Regions from separate parts of the Leclercia sp. W6 genome, predicted to be linked through region 2. Evidence: predicted binding sites of a transcription regulator. Region 2 holds the regulator's gene; each other region holds the start of a gene.
What was found. The regulator CRP, encoded in region 2, controls carbon source genes, mostly activating them, when cyclic AMP is high. The targets are predictions, from matches to a motif close to ATGTGANNNNNNTCACAT.
Positions count from the first base shown of each region.

Region 1: DVA43_RS02245 (CidA/LrgA family protein) is a predicted target of CRP. The motif match lies at 897-914, and genes of this name have one in related genera.
Region 3: DVA43_RS15400 (glycine dehydrogenase) is a predicted target of CRP. The motif match lies at 1,202-1,219, and genes of this name have one in related genera.

Region 1 is NZ_CP031104.1:461,837-464,101, forward strand. Features, by position in the region: gene DVA43_RS02240 (CidB/LrgB family autolysis modulator) at 1-453, opposite strand, end outside; gene DVA43_RS02245 (CidA/LrgA family protein) at 450-848, opposite strand; gene dusC (tRNA dihydrouridine(16) synthase DusC) at 1,082-2,014, shown strand; gene mdtQ (multidrug resistance outer membrane protein MdtQ) at 2,212-2,265, shown strand, end outside.
Region 2 is NZ_CP031104.1:4,083,399-4,085,663, forward strand. Features, by position in the region: gene DVA43_RS19905 (YccS/YhfK family putative transporter) at 1-415, opposite strand, end outside; gene crp (cAMP-activated global transcriptional regulator CRP) at 473-1,105, opposite strand; gene DVA43_RS19915 (OsmC family protein) at 1,415-1,819, shown strand; gene DVA43_RS19920 (phosphoribulokinase) at 1,910-2,265, opposite strand, start outside.
Region 3 is NZ_CP031104.1:3,156,752-3,159,016, reverse strand. Features, by position in the region: gene pmbA (metalloprotease PmbA) at 1-60, shown strand, start outside; gene cybC (cytochrome b562) at 286-669, shown strand; gene DVA43_RS15405 (Hok/Gef family protein) at 743-901, opposite strand; gene DVA43_RS15400 (glycine dehydrogenase) at 1,320-1,658, shown strand; gene DVA43_RS15395 (SFCGS family glycine-rich protein) at 1,669-2,031, shown strand; gene DVA43_RS15390 (DUF4312 family protein) at 2,034-2,265, shown strand, end outside.

The DNA.
Region 1 (2,265 bases), 1.3 Mb from region 2:
GACGCACACGGCGCTGATCGCCGGGATGCCGCCGAGACTGCCGCCCACCGCCATGGCAATCGGGGTGGTGACCGATTTAGGCAGAATGGAGGCGGCAATTTCCGGTGTTGCCCCCATCAGCAACGCCACCGAGGTGCCGGTGATCATCGCCACCACGCTACCCACCAGGCAGATGGTAATAATCGACTTCCAGCGGGCGCGGATCTGGTGCAGCTGTTCATACAGCGGAAACGCCAGCGCGACCACCGCAGGCTGGAGCAGATCGTTGAGGACTTTGCTGCCCTGGAAATAGTGATCGTAAGGGATGCCGGTTAACAGCAGGAAAGGGATGATCACGACCATCGCCACCAGCAGGGGATTAAGCAGCGGGAACTTCAGGCGCACCGCCAGCTTACGTGCGGCGAAGAAGACTGCCACGGTGAGCGGCAGCGACCACCAGATATTAGCCATCATTTTTTCTGTCCTTTCTGTCCAATCACTTTACGCTCCCCATGTGCCAGATGGGTGCTCCAGCTCACCACTAAAAACACCACCAGCGTACTGATGGTGCAGGAGACGAAGATCGGGCCAAACTGCGCGCTCAGCAGATCGTAATACTGCATCACGCCCACACCGATGGGGACGAACAGAAGGGCCATATAGCGGATCAGTATCGAGCAGCCTGGCTTGACCCAGTTTGCCGGAAGGATTTGCAGCGCAAGCAGCACAAACAGGATCAGCATGCCGATAATACTGCCGGGAATGGTGATCGGCAGCAGGGAGGCGAGAAAGATACCTGCATAGAGGCAGGCATAAATCAGGATGAAGGCGCGCAGGTATTGCCAGATAACGATCAGTGTTTTATTCATGGTGGAAGCCCTTAATGGAACGCATTCATCATACAATTAAAACCGGAAACGTGCTACGGATCACATCATGACTTTTGAGCATACCAGACATTCCCATTCGGAACCTCGGGCATTCCCCCAGCCAGAAGGGTAAAAACATTATAAATCAGCCCGGTTCCATGAGCCCTTAAACAGGGCTTTCCACCATTACACAGAGCAGATACCATAGCGCCTCTTTTTTTACGGATACTGATATGCGTGTATTACTGGCACCGATGGAAGGCGTGCTCGATTCGCTGGTGCGTGAGCTGCTGACCGACGTTAACGATTATGACCATTGCATCACCGAGTTCCTGCGGGTGGTGGATATGTTGTTGCCGGTAAAATCGTTTTACAGACTCTGCCCGGAACTGCATCACCAGAGCCGCACCCCCTCCGGCACCCTGGTGCGGATCCAACTACTGGGACAATATCCCGAGTGGCTGGCGGAAAACGCCGCCCGCGCCGTCGAGCTGGGCTCCTGGGGCGTGGATCTGAACTGCGGCTGTCCGTCAAAAATGGTTAACGGCAGCGGCGGTGGCGCCACGCTGCTGAAAGATCCTGAGCTGATCTACCGCGGCGCGAAAGCGATGCGCGAGGCGGTGCCCTCCCATCTGCCGGTGACGGTAAAGGTTCGCCTCGGTTGGGACAGCGGCGACAGGCAGTTTGAAATTGCCGATGCGGTACAGCAGGCGGGCGCCAGCGAGCTGGTGGTTCATGGCCGCACCAAAGAAGATGGTTACAAAACCGAGCGCATTAACTGGCAGGCCATCGGCGAGATACGCAAGCGGCTGACTATCCCGGTGGTGGCCAACGGCGAAATCTGGGATCGCGAGAGCGCGCTGGCCTGCATGCAGGAGACCGGCTGCAATGCCATTATGATCGGGCGCGGGGCGCTCAACGTGCCAAACCTCAGCCGGGTGATTAAATACAACGAGCCGCGTATGCCGTGGCCGGAGGTGGTGACGCTGCTGAAGAAGTACTCCCGCCTCGAAAAGCAGGGCGACACCGGCCTGTATCATGTGGCGCGTATCAAGCAGTGGCTAAGCTATCTGCGCAAAGAGTATGACGAAGCCCTGGCGCTGTTTCAGGAGATCCGTACTCTGCAAAGCTCGGCGGATATTGCCCGGGTGATTCAGGCGAAATAGCAGCACGGTCAGCATCACGTTTTTGCGGCGCGCATTGTGGCGCCGAACGACACGGTCAACGTGTGCAAACGGGATGCGTATCCGGGTTTTTACTGGATATGTAAAGGTATGACAAATTGTGGATTGCCACCGATTCCTAAACAAAGGAGGCGAAGCGGGCGTATTTTGCCCCCCTTCTTTTTTTGGTGAATAACGTCATGAATCGTTCGATTTTTTATTTCTGCTGCTTGCCTCTCTCCCTGCTTCTTGTT
Region 2 (2,265 bases):
CGTAGATCAGCAGCGGCGCCCAGATCGGCATATTTCCCGCCAGACTGAGGGTAAAGATGGCCGCAATCAGCGAGGCGGGCAGCAGGCGGGCGTGCAGAGCGCTGATCTCCGCCGTGACCCCTAACGTCATCGCCAGGGCAGTCAGAATGAGGGGCAGCGGAATATCGCGCGCCAGCAGCAATTGCACGGCAAGACTACAGCCGGCAAACAAGCAGCCGCCAATCATCAGGCGTTTAAAAAAGCGTTTATGGGGCGTGTCGAGACCCGCAATGTTGCAGCAGGCGGGAACGAGAGAAAACAGAAGGCCGTATTGCAGGTAACCGAGAACTAAACCCACAGCCACAGGGAGACACAGCACCAGGGTTTGCCGCAGTGCGTAGTTAACTTCCGGGTGGTAAATGAGCCTGCGCCACATGGGTGAGAGAGACAAAAACGGCGTGTCATCGTGCGATGCCACGCCGTCTGAGCGGAATTAACGTGTTCCGTAAACCACGATGGTTTTACCGTGGGCGGAAATCAGATTCTGATCTTCCAGCATTTTCAAAATACGGCCCACTGTCTCACGGGAGCAACCGACGATCTGACCAATTTCCTGACGGGTAATTTTAATTTGCATACCGTCCGGGTGGGTCATGGCGTCTGGCTGTTTCGCCAGGTTCAGCAGCGTCTGAGCGATACGGCCCGTTACGTCCAGGAAGGCGAGGTTGCCCACTTTCTCGGAAGTAACCTGCAGACGGCGAGCCATCTGCGAAGAGAGGCGCATCAGGATATCCGGGTTAACCTGGATCAGCTGGCGGAACTTTTTATAAGAGATCTCAGCCACTTCACACGCGGTTTTCGCACGGACCCAGGCGCTACGCTCCTGACCTTCTTCAAACAGGCCCAGTTCACCGATAAAGTCTCCCTGATTCAGGTAAGAGAGGATCATCTCTTTGCCTTCTTCATCTTTGATCAGCACTGCCACTGAGCCTTTGACGATGTAATACAACGTTTCCGCTTTTTCACCCTGGTGAATCAGCGTGCTCTTCGATGGGTACTTATGAATGTGGCAATGAGACAAGAACCATTCGAGAGTCGGGTCTGTTTGCGGTTTGCCAAGCACCATGCGCTGTTATCCTCTGTTATAAGCTGGCTCCAGAGTCTGGCTCTGTACCTGTACTCTGGGGTTGCAATCGTATTCTTTCCCCTGCCTGGGGTCTGGCTGTCACACTGATTAGCAGCCTGTAATGTGTGATGTCCTCTGCATACATGTGCAACGTCAATGTATTACTGTAGCATCTCGACTGTTTTAGCATAGCTTTTGCCGCGTGTCTCCTGGTGTCTCGCTTCAGCTTGATGCAGGTCGACTTCCGTTGCCAGAATTGTTACTGGCGCGTAATCTGACAAGAAAAATGCAATCCTGGAGTGAGTTAAAATGCAAGCACGTGTGAAATGGGTTGAAGGTTTAACGTTTCTCGGTGAGTCCGCGTCGGGGCACCAGATTCTGATGGATGGCAACTCCGGTGATAAAGCACCCAGCCCGATGGAAGTGGTTCTGATGGCGGCGGGAGGATGCAGCGCTATCGACGTGGTATCGATTCTGCAAAAAGGGCGTCACGATGTGACCGACTGCGAAGTGAAACTGACCTCAGAGCGTCGGGATGAAGCGCCGCGTCTCTTCACCCATATCAACCTGCATTTCGTGGTGACCGGCAAAGCGCTGAAAGATGCTGCGGTATCCCGCGCGGTGGATCTCTCTGCGGAGAAGTACTGCTCCGTGGCGCTGATGCTGGAGAAAGCGGTCAATATTACCCATTCGTATGAAGTGATCGAGGCGTAAGTCCTGGATCAAACGCCGGGCGGCACTTCGTTTGCCCGGCCTACAGAACCTTGTAGGCCCGGTAAGCGTAGCGCCACCGGGCAACACGCCTCAATCGATCTTCTTCCCTTCCATTAACCGCTGCACCAGCGGCGTCATGATTAACTCCATCGCCAGCCCCATCTTCCCGCCCGGCACCACCAGCGTATTGATGTGTGAAATAAACGAACCCTGCAGCATCGCCAGCAGCCAGGGGTAATCGATATTGTCCAGATTGCGGAAATGGATCACCACAAAGCTCTCATCCAGCGACGGGATGCCTTTAGCGGCAAAGGGGTTAGAGGTGTCCACGGTCGGGACGCGCTGGAAGTTAATATGGGTGCGGGAAAACTGCGGCGTCAGGAAGTTGATGTAATCCTCCATGGAGCGAACCACCGAATCCATCACCGCCTCGCGGGAATGGCCGC
Region 3 (2,265 bases), 930 kb from region 2:
CGCAGCAATATCCAGTGCGGTTCCGTTCTGTTACCGGAAATGAAAATCGCCGGTCAGTAATACCCGTCATACTTCACGCCGCAGATGCGTTGGCTGCGCGCGCTCACCCCGGTCACTTACTTATGTAAGCTCCCGGGGATTCACGCGCTTGCCGCGTTACTCGGCCTATGGCCTCGCCCCTTTGGGGCCAGCGCAAGCGCTGTTCAAGGCACATGTGCCTTGTTCTGCAACGCGAATTATTTAGGGTATTAGTCGGTTTTTTTAATAATAAAAAGGAAGTGAGCAATGCGTAAAACCCTGTTAGCTATCCTCGCAGCGTCATCGCTGGTCATGAGCACCTCGGTCTTTGCCGACCTGGAAGACAATATGGACACCCTCAGCGAAAACCTGAAAGTGGTGCAAAAAACCGATAACGCGGCGGAGATGAAAGAGGCGTTAACCAAAATGCGCACCGCCGCGGTAGACGCGCAAAAAGAGACCCCGCCAAAGCTGGAAGGCAAAGCGGAAGATAGCCCGGAGATGAAAGATTTCCGCCACGGCCTTGAGACGCTGGTGGGCCAGATTGACGGCGCGCTGAAGCTGGCGAACGAAGGCAAAGTAAAAGAGGCCCAGGCGGCAGCCGATGGCTTTGTTACCACGCGCAATACCTATCACAAAAAATACCGTTAATGGGTGCCTGAGCCTTACGTCCTTGATACACTCATGAAATGCAGGGGGATTGTACTCCCCCCGCATACTCGCTCTACTCCTTGCCAGAGTTGCAATCCAGTCGGGCAGTCACCTCCAGTGAACCTTTGCGATAGCTAATTTCGCACAGGTTTCGCCGGGTTATCAGTGTGAGCAGGATTGCTGTTATTGCGGCAATCGTTGTTACTTTGATAATAAGTTTTGTGCTTTTCATGGATGCCTCCTTGCTTTTAAAGCGGGCGAGGTAGCGAACTCCACGTGTTCGGACGTGTCGTTTCGAGCCCCGCCCTGATTTTTCGTCAGGCGGGGCTTTCCACTTCCCGTCCCATGCATGAGACGGTCAGTCTCAAGCACCCACGGCCACTCTAACGAATCCTCATAAGAAAACCTTATCCAGCTCACACTTCTACGAGTCTGCTCGTAAACTTTTTCACTTCCACAACGTGGCTTTTGCCGTTCAGGAGCGTGATATTCATCACGTTAGGCCAGCGAAAAATCGTTATTCAGCGCAATTATGTGGCACAGATCACTGGTGCCGCTCTCCTTTCCACTTCGAAGTGGAAAACAACTCGCTACAAACCCCTTACACCCGGCGTTAGTTTTATCCCAGAGCCAATAACGGGGTAAGACGAGTGATTAACGGAACGGTAATAAACGACACTGGAGACCAGGCGGCGCAAACTGAACAGCTGGCCGACACCATGCTCAAGCAGATTTTTGCCCTGCTTAGTCATCACCACATTATCCCCAATGCCGTTCAGGAGCAGATGCTGACCTCCCACGTCCGCGCCATGGCGCACCGGTCGGTAACCGGCGAGCCGTTGCCAGAGGTCGAGGCTGACCTGTTTGACGAAATTTCACCAGAATCCATGCGGCTTGCCCGTGAAGTGGTGGCGCAGTTTGGCAATCTTCCTGATGAAGAAGCCTGGCTGCTCTCCGTTCACTTCGAAGTCGCCAAAGACAACCTTTAAGGAGCACATCATGGAACAAATTACAGTCGTTATCGGCGATCGCCTGGGTAAAGGCCAGAAGGTTGCAGCAGGCGTTGAAAAAGCGGGTGGCCGTGCGGTCGTGGTGCCAGGCATGGCGGCAGACATGAAGCTGGGCGACGTGATGAAGGCGGAGAACGCCACCTTCGGTATCTCCTTCTGCGGCAGCGGCGGCGCGGGTGCTATCACCGCCCAGACCAAATATGGCTACAAAGCGAAGTACGGCATGCGCTCGGTCGATGAAGGCGTCACCGCCATCAACGAAGGCTGCAACGTGCTCGGCTTTGGCTTTATGGATAAAGAAGAGCTGGGCGAGCGTCTGGTTCAGGCGTGGCAGAAGAAGCACGGCGCATAAGCATGAAAGAACAGTTCACCACCACGGTGAGAGTGAAGGGCAAAGGCGACGCCAAAGCGCGCGCCTTTGCCGACGCGCTGAACCATGTTCAGGCCGCGGTGATGAAAGCATCGCCGCATATCTTACTGCGTATTGAGCCACAGGATGTGCAGGTTGTTCAGGCGCAAGAAGCGGTGCGTAAAGAGGCGTTTCTGTTCTTCTTTTTGCGCCGGGAAAGACGCACCTACAGCGTGG